One region of the Limosilactobacillus agrestimuris genome, then DNA from elsewhere that is predicted to be linked to it. Evidence: riboswitches for the same ligand, from Rfam matches in the RefSeq annotation. Region 1 holds a riboswitch; the other holds the start of a gene.
What was found. A riboswitch is a leader RNA that binds a small molecule or an ion and turns the genes downstream of it on or off. The one in region 1 is predicted to bind thiamine pyrophosphate.

Region 2: linked by a shared signal. The riboswitch ahead of NFR46_RS00445 (ECF transporter S component) and the one ahead of thiM (hydroxyethylthiazole kinase) in region 1 are both predicted to bind thiamine pyrophosphate.

Annotation. Positions count from the first base shown of each region.
Region 1 covers NZ_CALPCW010000006.1:45,163-53,107, reverse strand. Annotated here, with positions in the region: gene manA (mannose-6-phosphate isomerase, class I) at 1-804, shown strand, start outside; gene NFR46_RS05335 (cupin domain-containing protein) at 891-1,307, opposite strand; gene NFR46_RS05330 (flavodoxin family protein) at 1,406-1,891, opposite strand; gene NFR46_RS05325 (LysR family transcriptional regulator) at 1,994-2,878, shown strand; gene NFR46_RS05320 (patatin-like phospholipase family protein) at 2,944-3,798, shown strand; TPP riboswitch at 3,834-3,940, shown strand; gene thiM (hydroxyethylthiazole kinase) at 4,003-4,782, shown strand; gene thiD (bifunctional hydroxymethylpyrimidine kinase/phosphomethylpyrimidine kinase) at 4,799-5,620, shown strand; gene thiE (thiamine phosphate synthase) at 5,610-6,254, shown strand; gene NFR46_RS05300 (chloride channel protein) at 6,541-7,797, shown strand; gene NFR46_RS05295 (hypothetical protein) at 7,869-7,945, shown strand, end outside.
Region 2 covers NZ_CALPCW010000001.1:84,641-92,585, forward strand. Annotated here, with positions in the region: gene NFR46_RS00425 (cation:proton antiporter) at 1-1,949, opposite strand, end outside; gene NFR46_RS00430 (magnetosome magnetite crystal formation protein family) at 1,980-2,318, opposite strand; gene NFR46_RS00435 (energy-coupling factor transporter transmembrane component T family protein) at 2,362-3,015, opposite strand; gene NFR46_RS00440 (ATP-binding cassette domain-containing protein) at 2,999-4,396, opposite strand; gene NFR46_RS00445 (ECF transporter S component) at 4,399-4,956, opposite strand; TPP riboswitch at 5,049-5,139, opposite strand; gene NFR46_RS00450 (nucleoside hydrolase) at 5,182-6,138, opposite strand; gene NFR46_RS00455 (NAD(P)/FAD-dependent oxidoreductase) at 6,263-7,273, shown strand; gene NFR46_RS00460 (L,D-transpeptidase) at 7,858-7,945, shown strand, end outside.

The DNA.
Region 1 (7,945 bases):
TTTAAGGGACAATTACTCCCTGATGTTTATGCCCAGCATCCAGAACTATTTGGAAATCCAAAGTCAAAAGTTTTCCCACTATTAACTAAGATTCTCGACGCCGAAGCTAGCCTGTCAGTTCAAGTTCATCCAGATAATGCTTACGCTGAAGAACATGAACACGAGCTTGGTAAGACTGAATGCTGGTACATTATTCATGCTGATCAGGGTGCCTACCTTACTTATGGTCATACCGCAAAGACACGGGATGAACTTAAAGAAATGATCAAACACCATGAGTGGGAAAAGCTTTTTGATAAAAAGCCGGTTAAAACTGGCGACTTTGTTTACGTTCCTTCTGGGACAATTCATGCCTTGAATAAGGGAATTGTTGCCCTTGAAACTCAACAAAGTTCTGATACTACTTACCGAATTTACGACTATGATCGGGTCGATAAGAAAACTGGAAAGAAACGTGCCCTTCATTTAAAGCAATCAATCGATGTCACAACTGTCCCGTTTAAGGAGCCCGAATTACACATTCAGTCGGAAATGATTGGTGATTCTAAAGTTACTACCCTTATTACCCAACCTGATTCTCCATTCTTTAGCGTTTATAAGTGGGAGGTAAATGGAAAATTAATCAGGAAACATGAGCATGGTCCATATACCCTAATGTCAGTCATTAATGGTGAAGGAACCTTAACTGCAGATGGAAAAGCTTACCAACTAAAGAAGGGAATCCACCTTCTCATACCAGCAACTATTAATGAATGGAAATTGGATGGTAAAATGCTGATTATCGCTTCAGAATCAGTAGAATAAATGAAAGTAAAAAATGAGTTAACAAAGGTAGGAATAACAAAGTCCCTATTTTGCTAACTCGTTTTTATGTATTTCTGATTAATTAACTAATCGCTTAACTGATCGTAGTAATCTTCATCAACTGGTTCTAACCATTTACTAGTCCCTTTCGTAATCGCGATATGAGAAAACCAGCTATCTTTAGTAGCCCCATGCCAATGTTTTACACCTTCATGAATGGCTACTACATCTCCGGGCTTTAATAATTGAGCTGGCTTTCCTTCTTCCTGGTACCAACCTTCACCAGCAGTACACATAATAATTTGAAAACCATCATGATGAATATGCCAATTATTCCGACATCCTGGTTCAAAATTAACGTTCGCCACGTTGATATCAATATTATCATCAGGTGACACTAACCCGTTCAAGTAGCTTGTTCCAATAAAGTACTTAGCGAAAGCAACATTTTTATCTCCAAAGCCAAACATATCATTCTTGACCGTTTCTTCATTCTTTGTCATAGTTTAAACTCCTCCTTGATGTAAGTGTTTTGATTAACTATAGCTTACAAGAAAAGTCACAGTATGTATAATGCTTATTATAACTAAGGAATCATTCACTAATTGAATTGCAATTTTCGTAACCATGAAGCCAGAGAAGCTGGACTATACTGTGGAGTACCGTGGGTCAATACATGATACCCATGAGCAACATTTAATTTACCAGCATGCGCAATAAAATCCTTCTGGTATTTTCCAGAATCCCTCCAGCCAGTACTAAATGGCACTACTTTACCTTGGTAATGAGACATCATTTGTAAAAGTTTCAAAATCGTGGATGACACTTTACCGTCCCAAACTGGTCCACCAATTAAAATTGTATCGTAATAGTGAAGATCCGGGATTTTAGTCATGATTGGAGGTAATTTACCAGCCCTGTTATCACGTTTAAAAACTTGATCCGCTTCTTCCATATCTTCAGGAAAATAGTTTTGGGGGACTTTTAAACGAAGAATGTCCGCTCCTGTTTGACGATGAATTGAACTAGCAAGCTTCGCGGTATTACCAAATTGAGAATAATATAAGATTAATACTTTTCGCGACATTAATGTTCTTCCTTTCTATAGGTCAAGCTTTCTTAATTTACGTTATTATAATTTTAGCTTAAAATAGTTTTATCTATCCATTAACTGAATTGAGGGATAAATATGGATACTAGAGTAATCAAGTACTTCTTAACTGTAGCACAAACAAACAATATTACCCGTGCTGCTCAACAACTTCATATTACACAGCCGACCCTTTCCCGCCAAATAATCGAACTTGAAAAGGAACTCGGTGTGACACTTTTTGATCGTCAACAAAGACGGATGACCCTTACTAATGAGGGAGCCCTTTTTCAACAACGTGCTTCGACAATCCTCTCATTAGTTAACCAAACTAAACAAGAATTACAAAATACCGAAGAAGAACTAACTGGAGTAATCAACATTGGGTGCGTTGTTTCAAAGGTATCTAAACTCATAATGAAAATTATTAGCAACTTTCAGAAAAAGTACCCGAATGTTAAATTTAATCTTTATGATGGTAATGGTGATCTCTTACGTCAACGCCTAGATTCGGGATTAGAGGATTTTGCTGCTTTGATTGAGCCTGTAGAGGCAGCAAAGTATAATTTTATTGTTTTACCGGTTCGCGAACGTTGGGGATTAATTGTTAAAAGTTCTGATCCATTAGCCAAGAAAAAATCAATCACCAAGGATGATCTTTATAAATTACCACTAATTGTCCCTACCCGTAACATTGTCCGCGATGAAATTAGCGATGTCCTTAAACTCGACCAAACAAAATTAAATGTCATGGCAACCAATAATCTGCCAAGTAATGCTTACGAGCTTCTTAAAACTGGCAACTACTGTTTATTGGGAATTGAAGGAATTGTTGATTCATTTCATGATCCAAAATTAACCTTTATTCCTTTTTCCCCGCATAAAGAAACAGGCCATGTCCTTGCCTGGCGAAAAAACACGGTAATTACCCCAGTAATGGAAAAATTTCTTCAAGAGTTTGCTACTCTAGCGGAAAACCAATAAAAGATTGAATTTTTAACCACTATCGACTTACAATAACCTAGTAATAATATTAAGGAGTGAAAGTAATGCTATATAATGCAGCGTTAGTCCTTGAAGGTGGCGCTTTCCGCGGTCAATATACTGCGGGAGTATGCGACATGCTTCTTGCTAACCACATCGAATTTAGCAGCGTAATTGGTGTTTCAGCTGGTTCACTTAATGGTGTCAATTTTGTCGCTAAACAATATGGTCGAGCAGCAAACATTAACATTAACCACCGTCATGATCATGATTATATTTCAATGGCGCGATTATTCCAAAAAAAGGTAATTAATATGAATTACCTTTTTGAAGATCACGGCCTTTCTTGGCGAAATTTTGATGAGCGAGCTTACATTAGATCTGCCTCCCACTTCACCGCTGTTGCTACCAGACTTCAGGACGGAAAAAAAGCCTTGTTTACAGATTTTACTGGTGAAAAGCTAACTCAAGCGCTAATTGCTTCTTGTTCAATGCCATTTATGATGGATCCAGCACCAACACCAGATGGCCTTTGTTTAGATGGAGGAATTGCTGATTCAATTCCATTTGATGTTGCTCAGGAACAAGGCTACGATAAAATCGTGGTTGTCCGTACTCGCGATGTTAGTTATAGGAAAAAGCCCTCTAGCCGTCCCGTCCGACAACTATACCGTCGCTACTTCAAGGATTATCCCCAATTCGCTGAAGCTGGAATTCGTCGTCCAGAAGTCTATAATCAACAAATTGCCCAAATTGAACACCTTGAACGAACTGGTCAAATCTTTAATATTGCCCCCCAACACCCAGTTAAAGTAAGCCGGGTTGAAGGGAACGTTAAAAAGATTCGTCAATTATACGAAACAGGTCAACGGGAAACCAAGCAAATATTGCCAAAATTAATTGACTACCTTAATGCTTAAAAGCGCTTTCTGTGTTATTATAAAACTATGTTAATAAGCAGCATTAGGGGTGTCTGTTTGCCAGACTGAGATGTATTTAGATATACGGACCCTTGAACCTGTTAAGCTAGTACTTGCGCAAGGAAAATGCTAACTCAATATAAAAAATGGAGCTGTTAGTTAACGATCAACTAACAGCTTTTTTATTATCCAGGAAGTGAAATTATGACAACATTACAACTAAACTTACCAAAACTAGTTCGCCAACAGAACCCGGTTGTGTTAACAATTGCCAATACAGTGACCCCTGCTAAAGTTGCGGACGGGTTAAGTGCAATTGGAACATCACCAATCATGTCCATTGCCCCACAGGAAGCTAGTGAAATGGTTGCATTAGCAAATGCAATAACAATCAATCTAGGAACAATTAATAAAGAACAAGTTAATGAAATTACAACCGTTTTAAAGGAAAACCAAAATCAGAAGCCAGTTGTCCTCGATCCGGTTGCCATTGGTGCCAGCCAATACCGATTAACGGTGGCTAAAGGCCTTCTTCAAAGCTATCAATTCACCGTTATCCGCGGTAATGCAGGTGAAATTGCGGCACTCGCTAATGTTAATTGGAGTTCCCACGGAATCGATGGCGGTTCGGGCCAAGCAAATCTCCATGAAATAGCCAAGAATGTTGCTCAGGCTTATAATTGCATAGTTGTCCTCACGGGTAAAACAGATATTGTAACTGACGGCAATAACGAATTTATTAATCATCTCTCCACTAATTACTTTACAACTAATATTGGTAGTGGTGATATGCTTTCGAGTATTATCGCGGCTTATTTAAGTGTAAGTGATACTCCCTATTTAGCTGTTTGTACGGCAACAAAATTCTTTACAGCTGCTGGTGTTAAGGCAGCGCGAGAAGTAACGGGGTTCGGCCAATGGCAAGTTAAACTAATGGATGAGCTCGCAACCCTTAACTCAAATGAAGTATTGTCAGTTTTATAAAAAGGAGTAAATAGTAATGACAAATGACTTTCCACAAGCCTTAACGATTGCTGGTACTGATTCAGGTGGTGGTGCTGGTATATCTGCTGATTTTAAAACATTGCAAATGCGTGGTGTTTTTGCCACCATGGTTGTGGTTGCAGTTACAGCACAAAATACTCTTGGTGTTCAGGATGCATTAGCAACGCCGCCCAAACTAATTGATGAACAATTTGCATCCTTAGCAGCGGACTTTAAGATTAGAGCATGTAAAACGGGGATGCTCGCTGATCCACTCCGGGTTAAAACCGTTGTTAATAATTTAAAACGTCATGATTTTGGTCCATTAACTGTTGATCCCGTGATGATTGCTAAAGGTGGTGCTAAACTTTTAAGTGATGATGCAATTGATGTCGTTCGGGATCAATTATTACCACTTGCTGATTTAATTACCCCTAACCTTCCCGAAGCTGAAGAATTAACACAGATGACGATTACCACAGAAGCTAACATGGCTGCTGCTGGTCATTGTCTTCAATCCATGGGTGCCAAAAACGTCCTCGTTAAGGGAGGCCACTTTTCTAGTGAAGATGAAGCCAATGATTATGTATTATTAGAAAACGGTCAATCATTTTGGCTAACTTCTAAGCGAAAGAAAACACGAAATACTCATGGTACTGGTGATACAATCTCTTCATGTATCACTGCCGAATTAGCTAAGGGAAAATCAATGGAAGATGCTCTTCGAATTGGAAAAGCATATGTTGAAGCAACTATTAAGCAGGGCATTAATGTTGGTCACGGACATGGTCCACTAAACCATTGGGCAAAAATAAGGAGTGAACAAAATGAAATTTAATCCTCAAATGTTACAAATTTACCTTGTTGGCGGTACTCAGGATACTCACCATGATTCTTATGAATTCCTTGACAAAGTTGAAGAAGCTATGCAAGCAGGGATCACCGCGTTCCAATACCGTGAAAAGGATAGTTCAACAATGACAGACGATGCCCGCTTAATTATGGCTCGCCGATTAGTTGAGATGGGAACGCGTTACTCAATCCCAATTTTTATTGATGATGATGTTGAAATGGCTCTTCGTGTGGGCGCAGATGGAGTCCATGTTGGACAAGACGATGAACAAATTCATCAAGTAATTAAAAAAGCCAATGGTAAACTAATGATTGGCTATTCCTGCAATACACCTACTGAAATTAAATTGGCAAACCAAATCCCAGAAGTTAACTATATTGGCTGCGGTCCGGTTTTCAAAACAACGTCAAAGAAGGATGCAGATCCAGCTTTAGGTCTTACCCAACTGCAAAAATTAGATGAACTAAGCACTCACCCGTTAGTTGCAATTGGTGGTATAACTTTGGATAATATGGCGACAGTTCTTAAGACCGGTGTTAGTGGACTATCAATGATTTCTATGGTTCTTGGTAGTCAAGATATTACGTCAACTGTTAAGAAAATTAAACAACTATACTAAAACAAAAGGAGCATAATGGCCATCACCAAAATGATGAACGCTATTATGCTCCTTTATTTGCCTAATTGTGCACAGATTCCTTGAATTGTAGCTACCGCTAGGGCAATAATAATTAACACAATTGCATCTTTTTTAGTTGGCTGTTTATCCATAATTTCTCTCACCTAGATTTTTTCTTTATCATACACCCTTATATCTCATATTTCCCTAATTGCCTTTATTTTTATTTTTTGCTGTTATAAACTAACAAGGTATAAATTAATTATATATGGGAGAGAAAAAGAAAATGAAGTCTATTTCCAAAAATGTCCCGTTAATTATTGCCACCATTGTCCTCGGCGTGATCGTGGGGACAAGTTCATTACTATTAAGTATTTTGTTGGACCTATCGGAAAAATACTTCCTTAACTTTGAGGAAACTAATAAATTCCCTGTCGACATTTTTGTTGGCCCTGGTCACCGTTTTATTTCTGTTTTTGTTGGTGCTGCCATTGCAGCAATTTCGTGGTTCTTCCTGCAACGAAAATACCGTCCAGTGGGAATTAGCAAAGCAATTGACGGAAAAACGATGCCTTTAGCAAAGACAATGATCCATGTTGTTACCCAGATCTTCTATGTTGGGACCGGGAATTCCATTGGTCGTGAATTAGCACCACGGGAAGCAGGTGCTGCTATTGCTCAAAAATGGGAACGCGTCTTCGCTAATAATCGATACTTGAAACTTGATCCAGAAGACCAAAAAATGCTGATTGCTTGCGCTGCCGGAGCTGGTTTCTCAGGGGTATATATCGCCCCGATTACTGGTGCCGTTTTTGCAATCGAACTTCTTTATAAAAAAGTCAATGCCAGAGTCGTATCCGTTAGTTTAACAATGTCTGTCATTGCTACGTTAATCGGTTCAATCGTTAAGGGATACAAGCCATACTACTTAGTTGGTTCCAAAAATTTTCCATCCCTGCGAATCTTACCAATCGTGATTATTCTTGCCCCCCTTCTCGGGATTCTTGGTTCCTACTTCAAACTGGGGGTCAAAAAAGCTAGTGCTAACCGTGCTGTTACCAAAAGCGTTCTTTATCAACTACCACTAATGGGAATCATCACGGGAGCGGTTGCCGCATTCTATCCCCAAATAATGGGAAATGGTCGTGGCTTAGCTCAATTAGCAATGAACACCACTACTATTAATAAGAGTGTTATTCTTGTCCTTCTCTTTGGCTTTATGGCCAAAGCAGTTGTAACCATCTTTAGTATTAAATGTGGGGCTTACGGTGGTATCTTGACGCCATCTATTTCTCTTGGCGCTGTGATTGGCGTTTTCTTGGGGATGGTTTATGTTCAAATTATGCCAGGAGTAACCATTACCCAATGTGCCGTTCTTGGTGCAGCATACTTCCTTACTGCTTCTCAGCAAGCACCACTTATGTCGATGTTTATGCTCTTTGAAGTGTGTCATTTAAACTTTACCGCCTTTATTCCACTTGCCCTAGGAGTAGCATTGTCGATTGCCGTTTCCCGGTGGGTTAATGCAAAATTAATTAAGTAACTTGATGTTTGCTTATTATTAGTGAAACGGTTAAACTTAACTTTGCATCATGCTTAAAGGAGTCCAAAAAGATGGCACATATTTACCTAATGGCTTTAATCGTCATTTTTATGATTGAAAGTTTCTTCGAAGTTAAGTGGTTTACTCA
Region 2 (7,945 bases), on a different contig from region 1:
ACAAGCTCATCGGTAGAGATATGTTCATTAAGGGCATTGGCAAGAGATTGAGAAAACTTGCCATCAGCGAGGTTTTGTTGAACATAGGAGTGTTCAAGTTGAAATGCCTCAACGAAGAGGGCATTTATTCGGTCATCGTCAACCTTAGAGTCACGGTTAAAGAAATGAGAACGCTGGAGGTAGGCCCGGCGAATCATTGTGATTTCATTGATGTTCTTTGGTGTTTGAACTTTATCGAGGTATTTATTGATTCGCTGGTTAAGGAGGTTAAAGACGTTCTTAAATGACATGAACTGGTCTGGATGGAGTTGGTGTTGTTCAAGGTGGCGGCGATGCTGAGCCTGAATTTTGGTATTCCTGTGACGGATAATTCGCCACTTAATCCGGTGAATAACGGTTGAAATAAATGACATGAAGGTATGATTCCCCGTATTATAGATTGAACGAGCCACAATTCGTGAGTACCAATCTGCCTGACGTTCAGAGATCTTTTCTTCATCGGCAAGCTGTTCAATAACCTCTAACTCTAATTGGTGGGTTTTGCGGGCAATCTTCTCAAAAACATCAGCGTTGATCCGGTGGTATTGGGTCATTTGACTACTCAATTGATCCATAATAATAGCCTTTTCAGTTCGATCCTCAGTATTTGCCTTTAATTCATCGATGGCGTATTGAACTGTTTTAACCAGGGCATTATGGAATTCGGTTGCACTGTAATCATTTGCTTTGCGTGGCAAAATGATTGGAAAGGCAATCGCAGCAACAATAATACTGATTAGGATTATCAGTGCAGAAATAAGGATAATCGAATTTCGAAAGGCGAAGGGGCGTTCACGTACCAGAATTGGAAGGGAGAACGCTAATGAGAGAGTAATTGTCCCGTGAACACCACCAAGTGCGAGTAACCAACTATCACGATTACGGGTTTCCTTCTTTGATTTAAGGTTAACTAGCCGCCAACGAGCCCAGGCATAACGAAGGATAAGCATTACAAGGAAAAGAACCACAGCGAGACCAACGAGTTTCAGTAGATTGGTTGGTGTTGTCCGACCAATTACTTGGGGGATTAAAAGACCAAGAAGGACAAAAACAATTCCGTTTAAAGCCTCACTGATAATTGACCAGATAGTTTTGGTAGCCATTTGAATCTTTGCGGAAGTTAAGCGTAACCGATCATAAAGGATACTATGAATAATTCCGGCAGAAACGACAGCGAGGATACCAGAAAAGTGGAATTCTTCGGCTAACCAGTAGATAACCACTGGTGTCATTACGTTAATGGGAATTACGATTGAACCAATATCAACGTGGCGGCTCATCAACTTCATTCGGAGTGTGATTAAGAGGTTTCCCATAATTGCCCCAAAGATAATCCCACCAAAGAAGACGTAGGAGAAATACCAGATACCGTGAGTAACGGAAAATGTTCCAGAAGTAAAGGCAGCTAAGGCAAGATCTAACAAAACAATACCTGAAGCATCGTTGAATAGGGATTCAACTTCTAGTGTGGTATTAACGTTTTCAGGCATCGTTACGTTAGTAGTGAGTGATTTCACAGCAACCGCGTCTGTTGGTGTAATAATTGCTGCCAGCATGAATGCGAGGGGGAGCGAAAAGACTTGTGGAAAAGTGAAGTGCAAGGCTGTCCCAATAATAATTACAGCAACAAGAGCAAAAGCAACAGTTAAAGACAGAATATTTTTAATGTTTTTCGAAAGAACCTTAAATGACTGGTTCTGGCCATCATTAAACATTAATGGAGCGATAACTGCCATCATGAATAACTCCGGGTGCATTGTAAAGTCGGTAGCAGTAGTTGGTAAAGATGCCATCAGAATTCCGGCAACAATTTGGTAAATTGATAAAGGAATTTTGGGGTAAACCAGGTGAATGATATTTGCGACGACAACGGCGGTAAGTAATAGAAAAATTGTGAAAATAGTGTCCATTTTCTTACTCAGCTCCTTCTAAGAGACACTTTATTCACGACCGAGGAGAACCTTTACCGCCATTGCAATGTTATAGATGTAGAGAATTAATGCGATGAGGAGGGCAAAGGTTAACAGGACACCACTAAAGGCGCCGAGATTCACAACCATTGAATGCCAAGCAGCAACACTAATAAATAATAATGAGAAGATAATGTAAATTAATGGGAAAATTTGCGTCCAAAAAGCTGCTTTAGCTTGTTTCTTAACCCAAGGATTTTCTGGACCAGCAACTATCCACACGATTAATGGGAAGATTACTGGAAGAAAGAGAATACTGAGGTAGGAAAGAGCACCAATAATTCGTTTAGATAAACTAATATTATTCATAGTAAAATCTCCAATTCATTTTTTCTTAATTATGCCCGATCTCTTAATGGAGTGCAATTAGCAGGAATTGTAGTAATACCATACTAATAATCAGGATTATCCAATCTGTCCAATAGAGAGGAACTTTAACGGCGGTTGTTCGCGGCTGTCCCTCACGAAAGCCATGAGTTTCCATTGCTTGTGCTAGTTGATCAGACCAACGGATTGCTGAAAGGATTGCCTTGAAATAGAGCCTCGGTGACCACCAATGAAGATTAATTCCACGCATCTTACCCGCAATCCTGATTGAAATAACGGTTTGTTTAATTTTCGGTAAAATATTTAAGGCAGCCAAGGTCCCGTAAGCAAACTTACTTGGCAAGTGAAAATTCTGTTCTAGTGATCGAGCTAGAAGAAGGGGAGAAGTAGTGAAAGTCATTACACCGCCGGCAAAGACATAAACGTAAAAACGACTTACCATGCTCCAACCCGTAAGCCAATTATGCGCTGACCCGTAACCACCAATAGTAATTAAAACGGCAATTCCCGGAATTAGCGGAATTATCATTAACCACCAAAATTGTCGCCAAGTAAGGTGGTGGAAAAGGAGGACGATAAAGAGGCAGGCAATGAGGATTAAGTTGACAGTAAGATTATTTGTAAAACTTATCTCAAGGGAGAGCAAAAGAAGAAGCAAGAGTTTAACGCTGGGATTCATTTTGTGATCCTCCTTGATATGTAAGCTGCTGGTCTGTAAGTGAAAGGTGGTAATCAACAAAGCCCTCCAGGAAATCTAATTGGTGACTAACGATTAGTAGGGTTTGCGGAAAATGTTGACGACTCTTTTTAATGAGGGCGAGCAATTTCTTTAATGATGATTGATCGAGACCAGTAAACGGCTCATCCATTAATAAGAGCTTTTGTCCCATCATTAGCATGATCAAATTCTGGATCAGCTTCCGTTGCCCACCGCTTAAGGAGTAGATGACTCGTTCAGTAAGGTCAGGGAGCCCGACCATCGCTAAAAGCTCCTGGGATGATTTCCCTTTGAAAAATGTATTTCCCCCATTTTTGATACTTAAGCTTAATTCTTCGCCAACGGTAACGTTTAAAAATTGCTGGTTGGTTTCTTGGAAGATTAAGCCAACTTGAGAATAGTATTTCCCGGAGAATATTTTTTGAATGTTATTTCCATCATATGTTATTTGCCCTGAGTAGGAAGTCAACTTCGCGATAGATTTAAGAAGTGTTGACTTTCCGGAACCACTGGGACCAGTTAGCAGGGTAACCTTATTTTGAATTAATTTTAGGTTCGTTACCTCTATCAATGAAAGCTGGTTACGGGTAATGGAAAAATCGTGTAATTTTATAATTGACGGATCAGTCTGTAGGGGAAGGTTAGTGGATAAATTAGTGGAATGTTGATTAGCATTTATTAAAAGCTGGTGACTAGCATTACTTGAAAGCAGCTTAGCCTGGTGTTTATGAAATTGAATAATGAATTGAATGAAATTCTGGTAGTTCTGAAGGTTATGGTCACTGATAATAATAGTTATCCCTTGTTGAGACTGTAATTGAGCTAATTTTTGAAGTAAAAATTGGCGATTTGGTTCGTCAATACTAGCAAGTGGTTCATCTAATAGGATAATCTCAGCTTTCATAGCGATAATTACTGCTAAGGCTACCCTTTGTAGTTGCCCACCGGAAAGAGTAGTCAACTTTTGGTGCGCCACGTTTTGAAGATTAACAAATGCCAAGGCGGCTTTTACCTGATTGCTAATCTCGTTATGTGGTACTTGAAGATTCTCAAGGGTGAATTCTAGTTCGTGCTGTGGTGTGTCCATCGTAAACTGCATTGCCGGATCCTGAAAGAGCATTCCAATTCGTTGATCGTGCGGAAGCTTGATCTTTCCAGAACATGTCCCACCGTATTTAGGGAGCAGGCCAGCAATCAGCTTTAGGAGAGTCGTTTTTCCACAACCAATCGGACCATTTAAGAGAATCGAAGTGTGGAGTGGCAACTCAAGGTTAACGTTATTGAGAATTGGCTGCCCATCTTTATATGCAAATGTTAGGTTTTGAATAAGTATTTTTTCCATTTTTATCTCGCCAAAACGTGACTACGGTTTAGTAGGTTGATGATTAACTTAACTAGGATGCCGGTGAAGAAAAGCATCGATAGCCAACGAACGATTAATATTACAACTAACATGGAGAATGGGAAGTGGCTATAACCATTACGGAACCAGTCCCAGGCAAATGTAAGAATTGTCGTAGTAGTTGCGGTAAGTAGAAGTGTCACCCAATTGTATATTTTGTAAAGGGTGAAGGTAAATCCAAGCTCGGTACCAATTCCTTGTACCAGTCCCGAAAGTAGGGTGGTCACGCCCCATTGATCTCCAAGAAGCATTTCGACAACAGCACTAAGAAATTCGCCAAGAAATGACGCACCAGGAAGACGGAGCATAAATCCAGCTAATGGTCCGGCCATACACCAAATTCCTAACGTGATGTCATTAGCCATTGGACCGTAACCAAATGGAGTTAGTGCAATTGTAAGGCCATTGTAAATAATCCCCGTTACTAGATAGATTACCCCGAAAATAATCCCAATAATCGCGAGGAGGATAATATCCTTTAAATGAAATTGACGAAACATAATAATTTCCTTTCTTGGGGAAAATAAAAAAGTGGAAAAAGCGTAGTGACTTTTCCCACCTTTGATCTATTATTAATAGACTCCAAACTTACTAAGCATTCAAAATGCGCTTCCTTCGCTAGTATTACCTAGACAGGTTCGATGGGTCTAATCTCAGCCAAGTGGGCACCCCAGACATATATTTACTCTAATCATACAACAAAAATAACTAATTCGACAGCCAATTTAGTGATTAGCTAAAAGGCCAGTAAGGTGTTCCATGAAGTTAGGAACAAACCGCTCTTTATCGACGTTGATTGCAACATTGACATTTGGATGAGAAGTATTGAGCCTCATTTTATCCCCAATTGTTCGAGCATAATTATGTTCTTCAGTGATTACCTTCATCGGTAAAGCAAGGGTTGTGACAAATGTTGGGTCGATTGCAACGCCGACAGCAAGGGGATCATGAATAGCACAACCGTGTTTGTCAATCCCGAGATTATAGTAAGCATCAATGTAAAAATCAGTTAGGTCAGCATAAGCAATCCCCGATTTAGTTCCTAGTTGGCGCCACTTCGCTGTTTCTTTTTTTGTGAGCAGCGTCCGGAGAGTAACGTCAAGCCCCACCATTGTAATTGGAAGTGAACTGGTGAAGACTTCATTAGCAGCTTCAGCGTCTTGATTAATATTTGCTTCAGCAACGTCACTAACATTTCCTTCAACCGTAAGTGCCCCACCCATTAAAGTAACGTTACCAATCAAGTGGCTAATTTGGGGATCCTTGTGTAATGCAGCGGCAAGGTTGGTTAATGGACCAGTTGGAACAATGATTAAATTCTTACCGTATTGGTGTGCTGCTTCGATGATAAAGTCAACACCATCTTGTGTTTGAATTTTATGGGTTGGTTCTGGAAGAGAAATATTACCGATCCCGTTATTACCGTGGATTTCTTTGCTAACTTGCATTACGTTAAAATGATCGCTAGTACTTGAGTGTTCAAGGCCCTTAAATACAGGAATATTTTGTCCAAGCAATTCGAGGAGTTGTAACGAGTTTTTGGCGGTTTGTTCTAGTAAGTTATTACCGTAAGAAGCAACAACTCCGATTAGATCAACTGCTGGATCTGCAATGGCATATGCAAGTGCGAGTGCATCGTCAACACCGGTATCAAGATCCAAAATCATCTTCTTGGTGGCCATGGTAGTTTCCTCCATTTATTCAGTAATTATGTTAATAATAGCTAAATGATAAGTGCACCGCAATTTTAATTTTGTCTAAAATCAATTACAATAGTGAGAAAAGAAAAAGAGAGGAGCCGTCGTAATGGCAAAAATGTATGATATTACAATTATTGGTGGCGGTCCTGCAGGGATGTTTGCGGCCTTTTACTGTGGATTGCACGAACTGGATGCCCAGTTAATCGAGAGCTTACCGCAGCTTGGTGGTCAGGTTAATGCTCTTTACCCAGAGAAGCAGATTTGGGATGTTGCCGGACTTCCTGGTGTCACAGGTCGTGAATTGGTGGAGCGATTACAAAAACAAATTGCTGTGGCACCAATTGATCAATTTACAGGCGAAACGGTTGAAGAAGTTGTAAAGGAAGCGGATGGAACCTTTACTATTAAGAGTGCTAACCGTGTTTCACACTCCCGGGCAATCGTAATTGCATTGGGAAATGGGGCATTTAAGCCACGTAAATTAGCACTTGAAGGAGCAGAAGACCTCGAAGGACAACAACTCCATTATTTTGTCACTCATCGGGATGACTTTGCTGACAAACGGGTAGCAGTTTTAGGTGGCGGTAACTCAGCCATTGATATTGCATTGATGCTTGAACCGGTTGCAAAACAAGTTTCATTGATTCACCGTCGAGATCAGTTCCGGGGAATGGAACACTCGGTTTCTCTTCTGAAAAAATCAAGCGTTAACTTGGTTATACCGTTTCTACCTAAAGAGCTTCAAGTAGAAAGTGATCAATCCGTTACCTTGAAACTAAAGCGGATGCGGAGTGACGAGGTGACGGAATTGAACGTCGATCGGTTAGTTGTGAACTATGGATTTACGTCGAATAATGCTGCACTTGATCAATGGTCATTAGATTTGGCGGCAGAGCATCATTTGATCAAGGTCGACTCAACGATGCAAACTGATATTGATGGAGTATATGCAATTGGGGATGGGGTAACTTATCCCGGCAAGACTGCCTTAATTGCGACGGCATTTGGTGAAGCACCAATAGCAATTACAGCACTAGCTAAGAAACTTTATCCAGAGAAGCGCCTTGCAACGCATAGTTCATCAATGAAGATTCAAACACCCAAAAAAGATAATTAAAAATAGAGATATGAGGGAAAGTCGTTTGGTAACTTTCTTTCATATCTCTTCCTTATTTTTGTAAAAATAATTTAAAAAGATAACAGATGTTCAGGAGAATCCAAAATTTAAAGAAAATTCCCCATGAAATGATGGCTAACTGGAAATGAAATAGGTCATAGATAATCACGAGAAAAATATAAAGAACATTTCCGCGGAGAATATCTTTGGACCACTTATGCGAAATAGTATAAGTCCAAACCTTATTAAAGAGATTTTTAGTACTTTGCATGAAAATGCCTCTCTTGTTAAATTAAGTTAGCGCAAATTACCGTAACGATAAAAAAGAAAATCGCAGTTAAATAAGATATTTTTAAATCTAGACGCATCTGGTTACCTCTCAAAATATAATTGATTATCCAATAGTCTATAATATAATAGAAATGATTTTATTGATAGTTGGATTTAAAAGGGGAAAGTTAAAATCAATGAAAAAAAGTAGATACGTTATTTATGCGTTGTTCTGCCTAATTATTGCGTTTATTGGTGTTCACTCGAGCTTAAAAACAAGTGCGAATGATCAGGAAAAATCGGCGGCAACTACCATGACAAAAAAGGTTGCCCCAAAGCAGGCTACCACATCTTCCAAGAGTGAAATGCGGACGCCGATTGATTGGCAAAAGTCTTCAGAAA